DNA from 4 places in the Clostridioides sp. LIBA-2809 genome. Region 4 is predicted to be linked to each of the others. Evidence: riboswitches for the same ligand, from Rfam matches in the RefSeq annotation. Region 4 holds a riboswitch; each other region holds the start of a gene.

Region 1 (5,792 bases), 520 kb from region 4:
TTAATAGAATTCAAATAGATTATCCGAATAGATAGAAAGATTAATAAATAGATATTAAGTTATAAAGAAAATTTACTAGAAATCCAATAAATCATATCAAAATGGATATATAGAAAGGAATAAATTTATGAAATTTAAAAAATGGATTAGTATGATTTTATCTATATCAGTAATAAGTGCTCTGTTTGTAGGTTGTACAAATAAAGCTAATTCTAATGAAACTTCAAATGAAAAAATATCATACGAAATAAATTCAACAAAAAATAATGATAATAAGATTGAATCTAATAAATTTAGTTTAGGAACATCAGAAATAGTTATAAGAGGAAAGACAATACCTTTTAAGATAGAAGGTATAATATCAGCTCCTAAAGAGATAAAAGAAAAAGCACCTGTAGTATTAATCTTTCATGGGCAACATGGAGATGGAGAAAATGATTTTGAAGATGGATTTAAATATCTTACTGAAGATTTAGCGAAAAATGGTATTATAGGAGTATCTATTGATACTTCAGTAAACTATACTTTTAAGTATGGAGAACCTGTAGAAAACGAGAGAATCACATATTTAACTCAGGCTTATATAAAAGCATTTCAAGATGCAAATGAGGGAAATAAAAACGGATTTGGAGTATATCTTAAAGATAAAGTTGATTTAAATAATATTGGTCTTATAGGTCATTCTGTAGCTGGTTCTGGTGTATTCAAAATAGCACAAGACCAAATACAAAAAGAGTTTAAGGGAATAAAAGGAATTATATCACTTACACCAGCCTATAATAGTCCGATAGAAAAGTTTCCAGATATACCAACAACAATAATAGTATCAGAGTACGATGGAGATGTTATTCACAGTGGAGATGATATTTTTCATGCTATATCCTTAGATAAAAATAGAAAAAGCCCATTGGGACTAACTTATTTAGTAGGTGGAAATCATAATGCATATAACTCAGTTTTGGGAGAAAAGGAATTTTCTGCACCACGAGATACGGATGGGACTTATCCTGAAAAATTATGTAAAGAAGAACATAGAGATTTCTTTTCTAATTATGCAGTTGACTATATGAAATCTATTTTTGACTTTGATGATAGCGAATCACCTATTTTTAGTAAAAAGGGATTGCCATATAAAATGTATGGGTATCAGACATTAAACAAAGTTAAATATAATGGTTCTTTAGATTTATTCAATCAAAAATCATTTAAAGATATAGATTCAAGTGATGTTGATACAAAAGAGGTAGTTGAATCAGAGAGATTAGATAAAGATACTGCAAAACTTTTTAGTAATATAAGCTCAAGTGAAGATGTTGATTTATTGCAAGTTGATTGGAAATCTAAAGAAGCAAAAATAGAGTTACCTTTAAGTAATAAAAATTTAAAAGATTACTCTGCACTAAAATTTAGATGGGCGTTGAATTCTCCTAGTGAGTTAAATAGTAAAGATAAGAAGGTTTCAGTTAAACTTAGCTTAATTGATTCTAAAGGAAAAGAAAGTAGTGTAATAATGGATAATGATAAAGTGTCTGCTATAAAATATTTTGAGGGTAAAGCTGTGAGAGATGAATATGTAGAAGGAAAATTTATGGAGTTTTGGTCAAGATATACTCCAGTAAGTGATACAATAATACCTATTGAAAAGTTTAAAAACATAGATTTATCTAATGTAAAAGGCATTAAATTTGAATTTGAAAATCCAGATACAGGTTCAATTATGTTAAATAAAATAGTTGGTATAAAATAGTAATATAAGTCCTAGGTAAAATTATAAAATATCTAGGGCTAATTTTGTTAGACTTCAAGAATTTAAACTGAAAATATGTTGCTTTTATAATGGCTGTATGAAAATAAGGCTAATAATATCTTATTAAGATAGAGTAACTTTTAAGAATTTTATATACAAATTATGTTATCATAAATAAAGATATAAATTCTAAAATTTGTTAATAAAATAGAAGACAAGGAGGGTAAGTTTTATGTTTTCAAAAATCCTAGTCAAAACATTTATCAAAGATAGTGAAAATGTTCAAAATAGAGATGTTAGAAATAAGTATGGTTATGTAGCTGGTGTAGTAGGTATATTATCTAATTTACTTTTATTTGTAGTAAAGGTGTCTATAGGTATGCTCACAGCAAGTATAGCCATAATGGCTGATGCATTTAACAATCTTTCTGATATGGCATCTTCAGCAATAACTATGATAGGATTCAAATTAGCAAGTAAGCCAGCTGATAAAGAGCATCCTTTTGGACATGGAAGAATAGAATATTTATCCGCATTAATAGTAGCATTTATGGTGATGTTGGTAGGACTTCAATTTATAAAGTCATCTGTAGAAAGGATAGTAAATCCAGTACCTATAAAATTTGAAGTAATACCTCTTGTACTTTTAATTGCTTCTATAATGATTAAAGTTTGGTTAAGTAAATTTAATAAATTTATGGGAAATAAAATTAATTCTTCAGCATTAAAAGCAGTTTCACTTGATGCTTTAGGAGACGTATTCACATCGAGTTGTGTAGTAATATCATTTGTTATAGCTAGGTTTACTAGTTTTCCTATAGATGGCTATGTTGGTATTGCAGTATCACTAGTAATACTTTATGCTGGATTTTCACTTGTAAAAGATACTATAAATCCTCTTCTAGGAGAAGCCCCAGATGAAGAAATGGTAAAATCCATTATAGAATTATTACTATCTTATAAACATATTATAGGGACACATGATTTAATAATCCATAACTATGGAGTTGGACGATGTATTGCATCTATACATGCAGAAATTCCATCAAATATAGATATAATGGAAATTCATGAAATCATAGATACTGCTGAGAGAGAAATATCTGAAAAATTGGATATATATTTGGTAATTCACATGGACCCTATATGTCTTGAAGATGAAGAAGTTATGTCAGCAAAGGAAGAACTTGAAAAAATACTTAAGAAAAATAGTCTCGTAAAATCTATGCATGATTTTAGAATAGTTGGAAAAGGAAATAAGAAAAATTTAGTGTTTGATATAGTAGTTAATCCTTCTGAGTTCTCTAAAAATATGTCAGAAGAAGATTTAAAAGAAGATATAACGAGATTAGTTAAGGAGATGAATCCTGAATATAATTGTGTAATTGTTGTGGATAAGGATTTTATTTAATGATTACCTAAAATTGTTATAAGGAAAAAAATGTAAAATATATAGACAATAAGATATAGTCATTATATAATATAAATATATAATTGTATTTAGTATGAATATAACAATTTTAATTGTTTTTTATAAAATATTATAGAGATGTTGATGTATGTCTTATTATTGGGCGCCTTATGGACATACTGAGTCAGTGGTGCAACCGGCTATGAATATAAATTTATTTATTTTCATAGCTTTTTTTGTATAATTTTTTGATAAAAATTAATTTAAATGGGATATCAATGGAAATTTATAAACTATAGACAGTATAGAGGGGAGAAATCTATATGAAGAAGGGTAATAAAAGGGCATTATTAATAAGCTTAATTATGATTTTAAGTATGGTAGTATCTACAATATATCCAACTGTATCTTATGCTTCGGAATTAGGAGATAACAGTCAGAGTCAAAATAGCTCAACTAGTTCATCAAGTGGGGAAGAGAAGCCATCAGATAATAAAAAGCCAGAGCAGACTCCAGAAGGAGAGAAGCCATCAGATAATAAAAAACCAGAGCAGACTCCAGAAGAGGAGAAGCCATCAGACAATAAAAAGCCGGAACAGACTCCAGAAGTAGAAAAACCATCAGATAATAAAAAACCAGAGCAGACTCCAGAAGAGGAGAAGCCATCAGACAATAAAAAGCCGGAACAAACTCCAGAAGGAGAAAAACCATCAGACAATAAAAAGCCAGAGCAGACTCCAGAAGAGGAGAAGCCATTAGACAATAAAAATACAGAGCAGATTCCAAAAGAAGAGAAGCCATTAGAAGATGAAAATCTATTAAAAACTTTAGAAGAAGAACTTAATGAAGAGAATGAAGATTATGGATTCATTATAAAAATTAATAATAGTACAATAGAAACTGAATCAATGAAAAAAATATCATTTAAATTAACTTATACTCCAACATCAAAGGGAATACAAGCAGGTGATTCAATAACTTTCAAGGTGCCAGATGTATTTAATAAAGTTAATTTAGATTATACAAGTGAATGTTTTGATAAAACAGAAAGTAATGGAGAATACACACTTACATTTAGAGAACTACCTAATGGTCAAAGTATAATGCAAGGGAAAATAGGTCTAGAAGCATATGTTAAAAAGGTTGATGAAGAAACAAATACAAAAATTCATATTGAAACTACTGGAAAGATAGAAAGTGGAAGTGGAGATGTGGATGTAGAAATAAAGCCTGGAGATAAGGACGATGTAGAAGAGGCTAAAGGAACACTTAAAAAGCTTGTTGAAGGAAGAAAATCAACTACTGTATTTATGCCAGTTAAAAATAAAGATATAAATTATAGTATACAAGTAAATGAAAAACAGGAAGAATTAAAAGACATTATTTTGTATGATGAACTTCCAGAAGGGTTGACATTGGTAAATAATTCTGTGAGTGTAGTAGCAAGTGATGGGAAAGAAGTGAGTGATTTTAACATTGAACAGAATACAAACTCTATCTCAGTTAATTTTGGGAATATAGATAAAGCGTATACAGTTAAATATAAAGCTAGAATTAGTGATGAAAATGCAAAACATGATAATAAATATAAAAATGTAGCTAGGATAGAATCTGATGGTAAGAAGGTACAAGAAGACGATGCTACTGTAAGTGTATTTGATAGAGGTAGCGATTATCTTTTGACTAAAGGGCATTCAGGAGCAACAAATATTACTCAAGTTGGTCAAGTAATAAACTATCAGATTTCAGTAAATGATGATAAGTCACCAATAAGTAATGTTGTTATAACAGATAACATACCAGAAGGTATGAGATTAACTACAGCAGGAGAAGCTGGACATGATTTTAGAGTTGTAGAAATTCCAATGAATGGAAGTTGGACTCCTTGGAGTAAAGAAAAAATTGCCAACAACATTTCGTATAAACTAGAAGAAAAAAGAAATGAAAGTGGTCAAGTAGATAAAGTTATAACTGGATTTACAATTAATCTTAGTAAAGAAGAAGTAGAATCAAAATTTTATATAGCTTATACATTAAAGGTTATTAGTATTGAAGATAGTTATACAAATAGAGCTGTTCTTGATGCAAATAACAGTAAAGTTGATAAAAGTGATGAGATAAGTTTTAAGAAGAATTCTGGATTAATAAGTGCAAAAAAAGAAGTTGATAAAAAAGTCTTAAATAGCAATGATAATCAGATTGTTAAATACAAAATAAATATGTCAACTTATGGTGTTTATGATTCAGGTCAAGTAAATCTTTTGGATAAAGTAAATCCAGCTTTAAAAATATCTAATATAAAATATTCTGATAATCTTGAACTTAAAAAAGAAGCTGGAGATGGAAAAAACACTATAAGATTAGTAAATAAATATGAATTTAAGCAGATAAAAGAAGGCGAACCTGTGCAAAGTTGGGTTACATTTGATGCAGATTTCACGGATGTAAAAGTTGGAGAGACTATACAAAATGTAGCTCAGATTAATGGCTCAAGTCCTCCTGGAGTAGAAACTACTAAGCAAGGTTATGCTTTTGAAGCTAAAAAAGTAGATGCTTTAGATAAAAGCGCACTTTCAGGTGCTAAATTTAATTTAGAAGATGTATCTGGAAATGTAGTAGTTAAGAATTTAGTTA
Region 2 (5,792 bases), 560 kb from region 4:
ACTCCTCTTTCAGAGTATATTAAATCCATAATTTGTTCCCATGCAAGCATACTATTATATAGTCTATCTACTTGTGTATTTAAATCAGAATTTCCTTTTGATATTCCTTGATATACAGCAGTTGCTGGAACATTTAATGTCACTTTGTCACTTTCAATGTCAGTAGTATTTAATACACCTGTTGTTTCTGAATATCCATATGAATTACCAATATTGGTTCCTGGATAGTATGGTTCTCCTTTTATCTCATCCTTATATTTAGCTAATTCTTCTATATAAGTTTTTATTTTTTCTTTAGATTTAGAAACACCCTCAGGGCTATTGTCGTTTATCATTCCATTTAAGTTAAGGTGTGGTATCTTAGTAGCTCCTGCTACACGTACCTTTACATCTCCACCACTTGGAGTATCATAAGGGTATCTTATATATAAGCTTCCTCCACGTTCTGCATCTAAGCTATGAATCTTACTCAGCTGAATTACATTTTTACCAGTGCTAAGATTTATTTCTCCACTCTTATATGCTCCAGACTCTCCATAATATTGAGTATATATTAACTTAGGAGTCTTACCACTTTTACTTCCAACATATATCGTAATTTCATCTCCAGCTCTAGCAGCTACACCTAATGCCTGCCAGTCATTTCCCATACCTAAGTTATTCGACTTAACAGTATAGTTTCCACTCTTATCTTTATATTTTCCTGATACATTTATATCTTGATTAACAGTAGTCACATCAGTAAGTGTTGCTCTATCATTATATAAGTCTTGAGCTAATTTTAATTCTCTTTCTATAACTGTTTTATATGGATGATATTCTCCACTTGCTGTATCTGGAGTATTAAGTCTATCTTTTAGTTCTGTTATTTTTTCTTGAGTTATACCTTCTTTTAATTCAACTTGTAAATCGTCTGTAAATAAGTCTCTTACCTCTTTTTCTATACTGTCATACTCATAGAATTTAAGCTCTGATATATTAGATTTATATGAATAAGATGAACAGACACTAACTTGTATCTTAGTCGCATTTATTGGTTCTTTTAATCTAACCATTACGTATTTATTATTATTTACAGGGTCTGTCTTTGTTTCAAAAGGTACATCGCCTAAATTATGTAATTGACCATTTTCATCCCAATAGCGTATCTCAAAGTCATTTATTGTCTTATCAGAAATATCAAATCTAGGTGTAGCCATAAAAGTATCCATAGTATAAGCTTTATCAAAAGTTATGATTGGACCTCTATTTGTTCCCTCAGCAGCATTATATTCTGGGAAAGTCCAATGTGTTGTAAAATCTCCATCTACTATATTAAATTTATCAAATGGATTTTTATCACTATATTCACTTTTATCATATCCAGCTGGATAAGTTACATCTACTATATGATTAGTTGGTATTCCATATCCAGCATCAGACTTAGTAGTGTTAATCAGTCTATAGTTAGGTGTTGTTGGTGCATCTACACTTTCAGTTGTACCTAGATATATCTTAGACATTCCACTAGTACCTAAGTGGTTAGTAGCTGTCATTCTAACTTCATATGTTGTATTATCCTTAAGCCCTTCTATTTTTGAACTTGTTCCACGAATAAGCTTATCATTGTATTTTATCCAAGAGCCATTAGAACCTTTTTCTCTGTAATATAAATCAAAATCTTTAGCTTGTTTATGATTTTTCCAACTTACATCAAGAGCTTTAAATCTTCCTTTAATACTTATGCCTTCTGGTGGCTCTGGTCTTGTATCTGGAACAACTTGAAACTCTAATATACTATCTGGGCTAAATTGTATTGGCTTATAGTTTGAGTCTACATTTTCTGGTACTCCATCTAAATTCTCTGATGTTGCATCTTTGTATCCACTAGACCAATCTCCATTTAAAGATTGTATGCTAACTCTATATAATCCATATGCTTCTATATCTCTAACTTCTATAGTATTTTTACTAGTTTGTAGTTTTTTAGTTGATAATACTTTACCTTTACTATCAATTGTATCTAATATAAGTTCATATGCAGATACATTTACTTCATTGTTCCAATAAAAAGATACCTTTTCATTTCCAACAGCAGTACTAGTTGCTATTTTATTAATTTTTGGTATATTCATTTCTGGCTTTGGTATTTCTTCATAAACATTATTTAAAAACTCAACTTTAGATATTTCTGCAAGATTTCTATCATTAGCTGTTGTAGCTGTTATTTTTATAGTTATCTTTTTCACTGCTACTTGTTTACCAAGATTTATAACTATATCGCTATTTTGAACTTCTGCATATGTTTCTAAAGCTGACCTACTATATGTAGATGTCGTAGAGTTATCATCTTTACTAATATTATTATCTTCTTTTGGTGTATCTTTGTCTAAATCAGATTTATCAGTTGATGAGCTTTCTTTATCATTACTCTCTTTATCATTGTTTTCTTGTTCATTTGTATTAGAATCTGATTCTTCTTTATCATTGTTTTCTTCTTGAGTATTATCTGAGTTATTATCAGATTGCTCTGTATTTTCTTCTTTATTATTTACTTCTTCTTGTTGTTCTTCTTTTAAAGTTTTCACATACTCTTTGTTTTCATAAGGAATCTGTTGAACATTACCATCTTTATCCGTAACCTCAACTATTCCTTTTGCTGGAGCACTCCCTTCAGGAGCTTTAATATTTATGACTTCCATATCAAGTGCTTCTGATAAAGCTATATCCATCACTGCCGGTTTTTCTTCTGATATTTTATCATCTTTATTTGCTGGAGATATTGTAACTCCATTGTTTTCTCCACTAAACAAATCTTCTATAGTACCTTGAATATTTGTATCACTATTTTCTTCTAATGTTACCTTACTTGTATCTACTATAGGATTGGTAGGTACTATACTTTCTAGACTATTTGCATTTTCATTTTGTCCTAGATTTTTATGTACATAGTCTAGGTCAGCAATATCTACCTTTCCATCTCTATTTAAATCATATTCTTTTTTATTTGAATCTATATTTTCTAAAACTTCATTATAATCATTTTTATCTACTTTTCCGTCTCCATTTACATCACCCATTAAGAATAGTTCATAGTTTAAAGGTTTATTTTTACTATCTACACTTGCTCTATTACTTAATAAAACCCTTTGAGAATAACTTGATATATCAATATCTTTAACTTCTTTATTCTTAAATCCACTTCCAGATACTTCTACCTTGTATTTTCCAACAGGTAAATTGCTGAACATAATATTATAATATGATATATTTTCATCTTTTTCTTTTATTTCACTTCTATTTGCAGATAATTTTTTGATAGTATATTCTATAGTATCTGTTCCTATATTTATACTTCCTGAATTTTTACCTCCAAGTTTTATTATCCCACTATTATTACTACCATCTTTTAATTGTAGTTGTATATCAGTTATACTTTCTGATTCATTATTTTTGATTGGAAGTGAAAAATTTAAATCCACTTCTAGATTCCCCTTTAGCTTTTCTGTAACTGATTTTTCAACTGCCCTTAGTTTTCCCTCTAATATAGGCTCTGCAAAAACATTCAATGGTGCACTACACATGGACACTGCTAGTACACAAGATATTGCCTTTTTCATGAAATAACAATCCTCCCTCAATAAATCTTTAATTTTCCATGAATTTAAATGCTATAGTTTCAGACAATAAAAAAAGACACTCAAAGAGAATCTTTATTATAAATAAAAAGAACTTGCTCTTTTTAGCAACTGGCTGATATGGCTTTATAAGCTTTAATCCCTATAGTTTTGCGTCATTAGATTTCCCTAATTTTGCCATTTAATTTTCAATGCTTTTATACCCATTTTATACTATATTTAAACTTTTTAATACAATTTTTTTATGTTAAAATACAAAAAAAGAATATTTATATTATTATGTTAATATAAATATTCTTTATCATTATAAATACATTACTTATATGTTATTTTCTAATTATTATCTTATTACATATTTCCAGCGCTTATCTATATATTATTATCAAAGTATTTAAATCTCTATAAACACCTATTCTTTATATCTTCCATAAAACTCATGTGTTGCATATATAGTCTTATCTCCTGTCATAGTTAATCCAAATCCCATTATTTCATATCCCTTATGTAACATATTTGTACCTTCCTCAGGATTTGTCTTCCACTCATTAAAAATAAAGTTTCCTATATCATCTGCATCTCTATTCGTATATACAGGCTTATCTGGGATTTTATACTTAATTATATTTTCCCCTTGAACAGAAATGTATCCAGGTTTAATCTCACTCCAATCTAGATACTTCAAAAAAGTAGAATACGAATTTTTACCATTTATAGTGTGAGATAAAGTCTTTTTATTTGCCATTAAATTAGACCAGTCATTTGCTAGACCTTCTAATCTACTTGCTACAGATAACTCTCTTACTCCATTTTCTTTTCTGTATTGTTTTGTAAGAGCATATATTTTTCCCTTTATCCTATCCTTAAATACTTTATCATTTGGATTATAGTACAATCCTTGTTGGTTTGGCGAAGCTTGATTTATACATTGCTTGATGACATTTTGATTTATTCCTCCTAGTACAGTCAATTTATCTGCACCACTTAAAATACTCTTATTGCTACCATTTTCAACTAAAACCACAGGCGCATTTTTTGCTATTGTAGAAGCTGCCAATGCATCAGTTAGTTGCATACCCTTACTTAAATAAAATTCTTTACTGTCTTTATAGAACTCTTGTATAACTCTCTTATTGGTATCAAATCTATCTGTTCCACCTAATCTAACAGAATTTGTACTCTTAACCAGTTCATCACTTATTATCTCACTAGAACCAAGTGCATAACTCTTTAATCCTGTTGTATCAAATCCTACACTGCCTCCATCTGTAAGTATTATAGGTACTCCATCTCTTGCTGCTACTGGTGATGCACTTATTGCATCTGCTTCTCCTGTAATTCCATTAGCTATAATTACTTTATCTATTGGTTTGATTTCTTTGATTTTTTCAGCTATTTTTATGCTTGTATCAAATCTATTCTCACCAAATATTCTTTGTACAACCTTCTTTTTAGATAGTAACTGATTTTCAACATTTTTACTTATTGTCGATTCTGAACCTATTATATATATAGTATTTGCTTTGTTTAATCTTTCCATAGTAGTATTTGGGATTTGATTTTGTTTTGTCATTAAAATAGGCGCGTTTAATGCTCCTGCTAAACCACTTGCACTCAAGCCATCTGACAAGCTATTATCCGAATTGATTAGTATTGCTGTATTGTAGTTTTGTTTGTCTGCTATTTTTGCTGCTGTCTCATATCTGTCAGTTCCTTTTATTTGTTCAACTGATGTGAGCGCATTTACTCTAGGAGTATTTACCATTACTAAAAATAGTGTAAGTCCTATAGCAAATATCTTTCTACTATTCTTCATATTTTTTTACCCCCAATATTAGTTTTTATAATTTTGTTATATTGATTTTACTTAAACTTAATAAAAAGTTACAATTTTGTTACCATATTTTATATATGATACCATAGTTATCCATCTAACTCAAACAATATAATTAAAGTTTTTATTATTCATAAATTCAAAACATTATAACTTATTTTCTTTAATTAAGTGATAGTCTCAAAAGTTTTATTAAGTTATACACTCAAAACAATATAATTTAATAAGTATTTATTTTCTATAAACTTTCTTATGTTCAAAGTTTTTTAAATGGATATCTTAGAATACAGTGACTACAAGATATAATAATCAAAAACAATAAAAAGATGGTATCCTAACTTATT
Region 3 (5,792 bases), 270 kb from region 4:
ATTGATTGAGAGAATAATACGAATAAAATTAAATTAGATTGAATGGAGTGTATCAATGAACTTTAAAGCTATAATCCTTGCCGCAGGCAAAGGAACAAGAATGAAGTCTAAATACCCAAAAGTTATTCATAAAGTATGTGGAAAAGAAATGGTTAACCATATTATAGATGTTTCAAAAAAATCAGGTGTAAAAGATACTGTTGTGATTTTGGGGCATGAAGCTGATGTAGTAAAGGAAAAACTAGCAGAAGAAACTATAATAGCTATGCAAACAGAACAGCTTGGAACAGGACATGCTGTAAAGATGGCTAAAGAATATATTAATGATGAAGATATAATAGTTGTACTTTGTGGAGATACTCCACTTATAAAGGAAGAGACACTAAAAAAATTATTTGAATATCATATAGAAAATAAATATCATGCCACAGTTCTTACAACAAGAGTTGGAAATCCAACAGGTTATGGTAGAATAATAAGAGATAAGAAGGGCGACCTTCTTAGAATAGTGGAACAAAAAGATGCAAATTCAGAAGAAAAAATGATAAGTGAGATAAACTCTGGAATTTATTGTTTCAATGGTAAGAGCCTTAGAGAAGCATTGGATTTGTTAAATAATAACAATGCACAAGGCGAATATTATTTAACTGATACTGCTAAAATAATGAGAGATAAAGGTCTTAAAGTTGGTGCATTTGCAGGTTCAACTATTGAAGAGCTTATGGGTGTTAATTCAAGAGTAGAATTATCAAAAGCAGAAGAGATTATGAGAAGAAGAATAAATGAATCTCATATGGTAAATGGAGTGACTATAATAAACACTAACTCTACCTATATAGAATCTGATGTTGAGATAGGTAATGATACTATAATATATCCAGGTGTTATGTTACAAGGAAAAACAAAGATAGGCTCAGATTGTATAATTGGAATGAATTCATCTATAACAAACTCAGAAATAGGTGATGGTACAGAAGTAAAAAATTCAACTATAATTGATAGTAAAGTTGGAGAAAATACTACTATTGGTCCATATGCATATTTAAGACCAAAGAGTAACTTAGGAAACAATGTAAAAATAGGTGATTTTGTTGAAGTAAAAAATGCTATTATAGAAGATGGTTCAAAAGCATCTCATCTTTCTTACATAGGAGACGCACATGTTGGTAAAAATGTAAATATAGGATGTGGAGTAGTCTTTGTAAACTATGATGGTAAAAATAAATTTAAATCAATAGTAAAAGATAATGCATTTATAGGTTCAAATTCCAACCTAGTTGCACCAGTAGTTGTAGAAGAAAAAGGATATATAGCAACTGGCTCAACAATAACACACGATGTTCCAGATGGAGCTTTGGCAATAGCTAGAGAAAGACAAGTTATTAAAGAAGGCTGGGTAGAGAAGAAAAAGCAAAAAGATGAAGAAGGTAAGTAATCATTAGTTTATTATTTTGGCTAATAAATTTAGCTCGAAATTATTATAAATTATATTCATTAGGATTTTAAAATTTTCAGGAGGGTTACATAAATGAATACTAGCGGAAGCGAGATTAAAATTATTGCAGGTAATTCATCGAAAGAGTTAGCACAGAAAATAGCTGACTATATAGGTGTATCAGTGCTAGACTGTGAAGTAGGTACATTCAGTGATGGTGAAATATGTGTAAACATGAACGAGACAGTAAGAGGTTGTGATGTGTTTGTAGTACAATCTACTAATAGCCCAGTAAATGATAACTTAATGGAGTTATTAATCTTAATTGATGCATTAAAGAGAGCATCAGCAGGAAGAATAACAGCTGTTATTCCTTACTATGGATATGCAAGACAAGACAGAAAAGCTAAGGCAAGAGATCCAATCACTGCTAAATTAGTTGCAAACTTAATAACTGCTGCTGGAGCAGATAGAGTATTAACAATGGATTTACATGCAGCTCAAATACAAGGATACTTTGATATACCACTAGACCACTTATTAGGTGGAACAATATTAGCAGATTACTTCAATGAAAAGAAAATAGAAGATTTAGTAGTGGTATCTCCTGATTTAGGAAGTGTTACTAGATCAAGAAAATTTGCTAATTCTTTAAATGGAGAAGTGCCAATAGCTATAATAGATAAGAGAAGACCAAAAGCTAATGTATGTGAAGTTATGAACTTAATAGGTGATGTTAAAGGTAAAAATGTTATACTATTAGATGATATGATAGATACAGCTGGAACAATAGTTAATGCGGCAAATGCACTTAAAGAGTTTGGTGCAAAAGATGTTTATGCTTGTTGTACTCATGGTGTATTATCAGGACCAGCTATTGAGAGAATTTCTAATTCAGAGATAAGTGAGTTAATAGTTCTTGATACTATACAACTTCCTGAAGAAAAAAGAATAGATAAAATAAAGATAAAAACTGTAGCTCCTTTATTTGGAGATGCTATAAGAATGATATTCTCTAACGAATCAGTAAGTAAATTATTCTAATTTATTGGACTTATAAGAGTTGCTTAAAAGGATATAAAACTTTTGAGCAACTCTTTTTTGATACTTAAATTTATAGAGCTGTCTTTTATTTATTATAAGAGTATATGCGATTTTAGAAAAAGATTATGTTTTAGAATTTATAATAGATACGTAAAAAGAAATATGAAAAAGTGCATAAATAATGAATATTATGAATATAAAAAATATTTGGAAAAAGTATTGAAAAATTTCAGATTATGTAGTATTATGTAAATATAAACAAAGAAAGAGGTGTTTCCAATGGGAAGGTCAGAAGATGAACCCCTAATACTTAAATGATTCAGCCACAATCTAGAAGGAATATAAAAGTCTATTGAAAGTTTATTTATAAGAATTGAAAATAGTATCTATTCTATATCTTTGATGTTTGTGAGAGGGTTCTGGATTATATAAAGTTACTGTAAAGAAAGTAATTTTGCACAATGAGCATATCTGTAAATGAAGAGTTTCATTTATATAGTGATTGTGGCTGAATCATAATTAAAAGAGATAGAATGTTTATAATAGATGATTTTAATAAAATACTATATTGTAATAGCTTCTAGCTTTCAAATAAATATTAGCAAAGGATGGAAATGACAATGATAAAACTAAATGATAATTTATAAATATCTCCTTACGATATATGATAATTGTAGGGAGATGTTTCTTTTTTTGTATAGTATAATTATTTGTATGAACTGTGTTTCAATATGTAAATTATTGGTATATATAAATAATATAAACTTAGTTGATAAAATTTGGTAACTATTATATAATATAAGTGGATATGTATATATAATTATGCATTACCCTGAATTTAATAAAAATAGAAACGTTGATATATGTTCTGTGATTTGGGCACCTTAGAACATATGGAGTTAGTGGTGCAACCGGCTATGGAATTGTATTTATTTATGGATACTTTTATTTTCATAGCATTTTTTGTTTTAAAATGGTTATATGCTAGAAATAAATCTGGTTAGTACGTGTAAATAATTTTACTTAGATTTTTAACCAGATATATTATAAGTAAGTATTAATTAAAAAATTTGAGGGGGAATAAAAATGAAGTTAAGAAAGAATAAAAAAGGTTTCACTTTAGTGGAATTATTGGTAGTAATTGCAATTATAGGTATATTAGCAGTAGTAGCAGTTCCAGCTTTATTTAGTAATATAAATAAGGCTAAGGTAGCAAGTGTTGAGTCTGATTATAGTTCAGTTAAGAGTGCAGCATTATCTTATTATGCAGATACTAACACATTACCTACAGATATAAAAACACACTTAAAATCATACTTGGAATCTGATATAGAAAATTCTGATATTGGTGGAACTTATGGTTTAGTTAAAGTTAGTGATAGTAAAAAATTAGCATTATTGATAGATGGCGTAACAATAACAAAAGAACAAGCAGATAAACTAGTATCTGACATAGGAAAAGATAAGGTTTATACAAATGTAGATGTAGCTAAAGAGCATGAGTTAGATGATGCTTTTAATGGTAAAATATATATAATTCTTATAGATAATTTAGAAACTAGTGCTGAGTAGTATCTTCAATATTTAATTATATGTAAACTTAATGATAAATATAATAAAAAAGACAGGAAGAAAATCTTCCTGTCTTTTATACTATTTTATTTAATGTCCAATCACAAATGATGATATAATTGAGATAGTAAAGGAGTGAAATCTGTGGCTAAAAAAGTTAGAATAGGAGACAAACTGGTTGAAAAAGGATACATAACAGAAGACCAGCTTAAATGGGCATTATCAGAGCAAAAAAACAGTGGAAAAAGACTAGGAGAATTTCTAGTACAAGAAGGTCTTATAGATAGTAACTTATTAATAAGTGTATTAAAAGAACTTTTGGATATAGAAAGTGTATTTTTAGAAGGAACAGAAATAGACACATTAGCTACAAAAATGGTTCCAGAAAATATATGCAAAAGATATGCTGTATTTCCATTCAAAATAGATGGAAACAAGATATGTCTAGCCATGTCAGACCCACAAGATAGAGAAGCAGTTCAAGATGTAAGACGTATGTCAGGTAAAGATGTAGAGATATTTATATCGAGTGCAGAAGATATAAACAAAGCAATAGGTCATGCTTATGCACATTCAGAAATAAATAAAGCTATGACTGAGTACAACAAGAATAGAACTGGTGGAGTAAGAGAAACAGTAATACTTGAAGAAGATGTAAATGCAGCTCCAATAGTAAGATTAGTAAACAACATACTAGAAAATGCTGTTAGAATGGAAGCAAGTGATATACATATAGAACAAAGCGAAAATTACATGCGTGTTAGATTTAGGATAGATGGAATGTTAAGGGAATATATGAGGATGAACTCAGCACCATACAAAGCAGTAGTAAGTCGTATCAAGATAATGTCAGATATAAATATATCTGAAAAGAGAATACCGCAAGATGGCAGAATCTATTTAAAAGTAGATAACAAACCTATAGATTTTAGGGTTTCTACAATGCCAACTAATAGGGATGAAAAGATAGCCATGAGGGTTCTTGATAAGAGTAATTTTATGGTTAGTAAAGAAGTACTAGGAATAGATGAACATGGCTCTAAGATATATGACGAGTTGATAAACACTCCTTATGGACTTATATTGGTAGTTGGCCCTACTGGAAGTGGAAAGACAACTACACTATATTCAATGTTAAATCAATTAAATACAGAAAATAGAAACCTCTTAACAATAGAAGACCCTATAGAGTATGAATTACCTGGTGTAAATCAATCTCAGATAAATGAAAAAGCAGGTCTTACCTTTGCCAGTGGGCTTAGAGCTTTTATGCGTCAAGACCCAGATATAATAATGGTTGGGGAGATAAGAGATACTGAAACTGCAGAAATAGCAATTAGAGCTTCTCTTACAGGACATTTAGTTTTAAGTACATTACATGCAAATACAGCAGTTGGAGCAATTTCACGTCTTTTAGATATGGATGTAGAAAGTTTTCTGATAACTTCATCCGTTTTAGGGGTAATATCTCAAAGACTTACAAGAAAAATATGTGAGCATTGTAGGGTTTCATATGAAGCAGACATTGGAGAAAAAAAGGCTCTTGGTATTGATGTAAATGAATCAGTAACTATTTATAAAGGAGAAGGATGTGAAAGATGCAATAATACAGGATATAAGGGGCGTCTAGGTATATTTGAGATGCTTGAAATTACACCAGAAATAAAAGAGTTAATAGATTCATCTGCCAATCAAAGAGAAATTTTAAAGGTGGCTAGAAAACAAGGCATGATTAGTCTGA
Region 4 (5,792 bases):
CCTTCGTTATTTATAGCACAAATTCCTTCTTTAATTTGTCCTATAATATATTTTAAAGTCAAACCATAGTCTTCTAAGTGCATATATAGATAATCTCTAATATGTTCTTGTTTTAATACACCAATAATTTTATTATCTCTAAGAACAGGAAGAATTCCTATATTTTTCAATATCATTATATCTCTACACTCATCTAAGGTTAAACCTTCGCTGACATATATTACATCCTTTTTCATTATAAGTTTTACTGTCTGGCCTTCATATTTCTTATGCATGTCATAAAGATTATGTATATCTGTCATAGATATAATACCTTTTAATTCACCAGATGAATCTATTACCATTAGAGTTTTTGTATTGCTTTTTATCATTTCTTTTATTGCATCTTCAATTCTTGTGTCTTCGTCTATAGTTGTAAATTTTGTATCCATTACCTCTTCTACTTTTTTTACTTCTGGTATCGAAAACATAAAGTCCCCCCTTTATAGTAGTACATAATCAAAACTTATTTATACATATTTATTCTAGCATATCATAATAACAATTTATTCAATAATTAATATTAAAATTTCTTAAGTGATTATTATACAGATTTCTAATACAAATTCATGTAAGTACTAAAATGAATACTTAAATCTATACAAATAAAATCAAATGAATTATACCTTTAGTATGTTATTTTTTCAATACTATTTTCACCTTCAAATTATTTTTCTATTCATAAAACAGTTAACATCTATTTTTAAAAAGATTATAGTTACATAAAAAAATGCCTCAAAATGATTTTTAAATCAATTTGAGACAATATATTTTAAAACTTAATAACAAGCAGTATTCTGTATTAGTTTTTTACTCTTTTAGTTTGATACACCAATCCACAAATTGCTATAATACCAATAAGTATATATGGCATTATTTGCGTTTCATCACCTGTTTTTGGTGATTTTACCACTATATCATGTGCTGGTGGCACTGGTGGGTTTATTATTGTATCATTTTTTGATGGTACTGATGTATTTTCTACTATATCACTTGATGGTGGTACTGGTGGATTTATCACTGTATCACCTGATGGTGGTATTGGTGGATTTATCACTGTATCATCTGATGGTGGTATTGGTGGATTTATCACTGTATCATCTGATGGTGGTACTGGTGGATTTATCACTGTGTCATCTGATGGTGGTGATGGCTTAGGTTTATGCCCGTTTGAGTCATTATTATCATTATTTGGTGGTATTGGTGGATTTACATCTGGGTCTCCATCCGTTGGTACACCTATATTGAAATCAACTACTTCACCACTTTTTTGTTCTATTGTATAGCTCAATAAATTTTGCTTACTAGCTGGTAATACAGATGAGTGGTCTTTTTCTCCAAAATCAAAAACTGTCTTAAAATATTGAATGGCTTTTGGGAAAATATAATCATAAGATAATGCAGATACCTTATCTTTTACATTTGGCTTATCTATGCTCTTAAGTTTAAACTTTTGTTGTGTTGAAATCTCTACTTCACCTGTACCTATTACATTTCCGTTTTCATCATAAGCAGTTACTCCATCTGGTAATTTCAACTTAACCACACCACTATAACCTACTAGGGCTATAGATTCTGTTTCATAAGTTCCATCTTGAATTTTATCAAATTTAATATCAGTTAAACCACTACTTAAACTAGGTTTTCCTGTATCATTTGGCTTTAACTCATTACGACCAGCTTCTAATAATGCTTCTAAATAAGCTTTTCTATTTATTTGAGCTTCCTTGTCTTTCAGATATTTAGCTTTTTCTTCTTCAGTATTTGCATTCTCTATCAATCTATCATAAGAATCTATAAGAGTTTGATAAAGCTTAAGTCTCTCTTGTTCATTCATTTGCCCAAGCATAATCCAAATTGCATCTTGAGTTGCAAAATGAATCATACCTTCATATTCTTTTCCACCTAAATTAAATTGTTGCTTATATCCAAATCCATCAAACTCAGAACCTGCATATAGTATAGATTTAATTGCATCTTCATTTTTATTTTCTTGACCATTAAAATCTTCTGCTGGTAAGTATGGACTCTTATTTTTATTACTTGGAGATTTTAAATGATTATTGTAACAAAATGCAGTTTGTTCTCCATCTTCACCTTCTATTACATATTTACCATCCTTATGGCTTGCACCTATAAGACCCTCTATTACATAATCGAAAGTTAAAGTTTTTGTAATATCATCAAATCTTAAATCAAAATAAGGTCTATTTGAACCATCTGTTTCTTTTAATAAACAACTATTCTTTACTTTTGAATTTTTATTATTAGACCAAAAGCTAGTATTTCCATCTCGTGAAGTAAGTACCTCATAAATTTCTGACTGTTCATCTGTTTTTACATCATTTTCGTCTTCCCAGAAATTATATACAATCTTATTTATTTGAGATACAGTAAGATTAAGAATATCTTCAATGTTCTTCTTCAAACTCATTTCTTCCACTTCTAATTTTTCTTCTTCTGATGGTATCATTTCATTTGGTACTTCTTCTAATGATGGTTTATCCCCATCTGGTGTCTCTCCTACTGTTGGTTTTTCTCCATCTGGTGTCTCTCCTACTGTTGGCTTCTCTCCATCTGGTGTTTCTCCTACTGTTGGTTTATCCCCATCTGGTGTCTCTCCTACTGTTGGTTTTTCTCCATCTGGCGTCTCTTCTACTGTTGGTTTCTCTCCATCTGGCGTCTCTCCTACTGTTGGTTTATCCCCATCTGGTGTCTCTTCTACTGTTGGTTTGTCTCCATCTGGCGTCTCTCCTACTGTTGGCTTCTCTCCATCTGGTGTTTCTCCTACTGTTGGTTTCTCTCCATCGAGTATTATATCTTTTCCATCTACTTCGTCAGCATAAGATATTATTGGTGCAAATGCAGTAAATGCTATACTAAAAGCAATTACTAAACTAATTATACTTGATTTTTTAATTTTTATTTTCAAGATTTTCCTCCTATTTATATTTATAGCAGGTTGCACTACTAACTCCATATATCTTTTAAGTGCCCAGGTTTAAGATATACTTCACAGTTTCTATAAATAGGTTTTTAGTAATTTTTAATTCTTATTTTTAAGTATTTTAAGTGCACTTTTTATGAATATCCTAAAATATAATCTTATTATTTAAGATATTCTTGATTAATAAAAGACAAAAATATATTTTCACACTAAAAAAGATACCATAGAGTATCTTGATATAACACAAAAACTTTACCCTGTTGGATGATTGACTTCATTAAATTTTTACTTGTCAATATGGCCACATATTTGAGTCTTTATTTTTGTCTAATATAATTTTAATAGCTATTTCCATCATTATACATTATGCATTACCTTTTGTCTATTTCTTCCATATTATTTATATTATTCCATAATCTTATCGTCATATTGCAACAAAAAACATCCTTAAAGTAATTTTTCAAACTTTTCTAAGGATGTTTTTTTCATATATTTTTATATTATATTATTATTTATATTATATTATTTTATTTTTAATCTTACGTCACCTTTTATTCTTCTTATTAATGGGTGATTAACTGTTCTCATTACATGGTCAGTAATATGATATACACCTAATTTTAATTTTGGTGCAGAACCCATTACTGTGTTACTACAGTCAGTACAGTTTCCTATTAATATAACTTCTGCTCCAGCTTTCTTAAATTCTATACATTTTTGAGCTTGTCCTGGACAGTGTCCTGGATTTTCACATTTTAATGCACCTTTAATTTCTTGAGCTTGTTTACATTTTTGAACTGATACTATATCAGTAACTCCCATTTTAGCTGCTATGTCTCTCATTCTTTCTTCATTAGGTCCACATGCACAGACTAAAAGACCCATTTTTCTCTTTTCATTAACAAATGGCATAGTAACTATTATACCACCACTAGTTTTAGTTATTGGAGTATCTAAAGTAGTAGCTTTACCAGTGAAAGGTCCTCCTAAGATTATCTCTCCGTATTCACCTTTTATTCCACCAGCTCTTTCAATTAATTCTCCAACAGTAGTTCCGATAGGTACATCTTCAAATACTATAGATTCTTTTCCACTGTTTAATTGTCCAACTACAGTTACATTTTTAGATATAACTGGTCTTTTTTGCTCAACAGCTTCTACTATTCTAGTTAATGTCTCTACATTTATTACTACTGCATTAGCTTCTGAAGGTAATTGAGTTGGCTCAAGTAATTTACCTAGAACATCTCTTACTATCGCTCTCTCTTCTCCCATTGGGTACATGTCAACTAGTTCTGCAACTTCTATGTTATCTCCTGGCTTTATTACTTTTTTGAATGCTGCTATTGCTTCTGGATGCTTGCTTTTTATTGCTAGCATACCTTTTCCAGCATTAGTAACTTCCATAGCGTATTTTATACCTTGATAAACTATTTCTGGTCTTTCTTCTATTTCTTTTATGTTGTGAGCTAATAAAGGTTCACATTCAGCTGCATTTGCTAATATTGTTCCACCTTTTAAATCTATGTTTAATTTTATATGAGTAGGGAATCCTGCTCCACCCATTCCTACAACTCCAGCTTCTTTAATTAAGTCAAGTATACTTTCTCCTTTTAATGGTTCAAAAGTATCATCTTGTACTTCATCAGCTTCGATTACTATAGCTTGGTCATTTATTTCACTTATTTTTCCACTAACACTGGCATAAATATTTGCCCCTAATCCAGCTGGTTCTGCGATTAGAGTTCCTTTTTTTACTACATCTCCAACACTTACTACTGGTTTATCTGGACCACCAACGTGTTGTTTTAATAAAATAGAATATAGTTTGTTCAACTAGTACGCCCCCTTAAGTATATTAATTTTTTTATAAGCTGTTCAAATAATGTTAATGTTGTTTTTCTATTACAATGTCTTAACATATTGTTTATTTCTATAGAACATATCGCTTATTAACAAAGCAATTTCTATGCCAACTTTTAAACAAACTTATATCCTTTGAAAATACTGTCTTACAGCATTCATAACTTATTTAAAATATTTAAACTTATTTTAAATAAGTCAATTATTAGACACTTTTTTAATTAATTTAATCTATAATTATTGATATCGCATACATGCATAAAAAGTGTCAAAAAATAGACACCGTCTTTTTATCGACACTTTTCTAACATATATTATATAATTTACCACAACTTTACTTAAAATATACATTTATTACTTATTAATTCCTAGGTTTTTGCACTCCATTAGAGTCAACTATGTAATTATCTTTATATAGTAAGTCTGATACCTTTACTAAATTGTATCCATCTTTTTTAAGTTTACTTATTATAGTGTCCAAGTAGTTATCTACATCATTTATATTAGCATGAAATAAAACTATTGAACCAGGTTGAGATTCTTTTATTACTTTTTCAATTACGTGGTTTGGTCCAAGCTCTTTCCAGTCTATAGAATCCACATCCCACTTAATTACTTTATAACCTAAATCACTACAAATGTCCATAGCTTTGTTGTTTACATCTCCAAAAGGTGGTCTAAACAGATTGGTCTTTTTCCCTGTTATATTAAATATCTTTCCCGATGTCGTTTCTATTTCTTTTGTTATATCTTCTTTTGATATTTCTTTCAAATTAGCATGGGTATTTGAATGGTTTCCAATTTCATGACCTCTTTCATCTATAGCCTTTACAATATCTTCATTATCATCAACCCAACTACCAACTAGAAAAAAAGTAGCTTTTATATTATGTTTATCTAAAGTATTTAGAATTTCATCCATATTATTAGTTCCCCATGCCAC

Evidence for each region. Region 4 has a riboswitch for cyclic di-GMP ahead of ACTG44_RS18110 (Cys-Gln thioester bond-forming surface protein). Riboswitches for the same ligand answer to the same signal wherever they lie in the genome.
Region 1: linked by a shared signal. The riboswitch ahead of ACTG44_RS15685 (SrtB-anchored collagen-binding adhesin) and the one ahead of ACTG44_RS18110 (Cys-Gln thioester bond-forming surface protein) in region 4 are both predicted to bind cyclic di-GMP.
Region 2: linked by a shared signal. The riboswitch ahead of ACTG44_RS15500 (M60 family metallopeptidase) and the one ahead of ACTG44_RS18110 (Cys-Gln thioester bond-forming surface protein) in region 4 are both predicted to bind cyclic di-GMP.
Region 3: linked by a shared signal. The riboswitch ahead of ACTG44_RS19315 (type II secretion system protein) and the one ahead of ACTG44_RS18110 (Cys-Gln thioester bond-forming surface protein) in region 4 are both predicted to bind cyclic di-GMP.

Annotation. Positions count from the first base shown of each region.
Region 1 is NZ_CP197004.1:3,316,632-3,322,423, reverse strand. Features, by position in the region: gene ACTG44_RS15695 (alpha/beta hydrolase family protein) at 128-1,747, shown strand; gene ACTG44_RS15690 (cation diffusion facilitator family transporter) at 1,980-3,158, shown strand; cyclic di-GMP riboswitch class II at 3,284-3,369, shown strand; gene ACTG44_RS15685 (SrtB-anchored collagen-binding adhesin) at 3,482-5,792, shown strand, end outside.
Region 2 is NZ_CP197004.1:3,275,187-3,280,978, forward strand. Features, by position in the region: gene ACTG44_RS15500 (M60 family metallopeptidase) at 1-3,599, opposite strand, end outside; cyclic di-GMP riboswitch class I at 3,721-3,806, opposite strand; gene ACTG44_RS15505 (cell wall-binding protein Cwp9) at 4,027-5,430, opposite strand.
Region 3 is NZ_CP197004.1:4,101,040-4,106,831, reverse strand. Features, by position in the region: gene glmU (bifunctional UDP-N-acetylglucosamine diphosphorylase/glucosamine-1-phosphate N-acetyltransferase GlmU) at 56-1,435, shown strand; gene ACTG44_RS19320 (ribose-phosphate diphosphokinase) at 1,529-2,479, shown strand; cyclic di-GMP riboswitch class II at 3,320-3,405, shown strand; gene ACTG44_RS19315 (type II secretion system protein) at 3,566-4,051, shown strand; gene ACTG44_RS19310 (GspE/PulE family protein) at 4,196-5,792, shown strand, end outside.
Region 4 is NZ_CP197004.1:3,834,963-3,840,754, forward strand. Features, by position in the region: gene prdR (sigma-54 dependent transcriptional regulator PrdR) at 1-470, opposite strand, end outside; gene ACTG44_RS18110 (Cys-Gln thioester bond-forming surface protein) at 842-2,971, opposite strand; cyclic di-GMP riboswitch class II at 2,987-3,072, opposite strand; gene prdC (proline reductase-associated electron transfer protein PrdC) at 3,509-4,822, opposite strand; gene ACTG44_RS18120 (polysaccharide deacetylase family protein) at 5,211-5,792, opposite strand, start outside.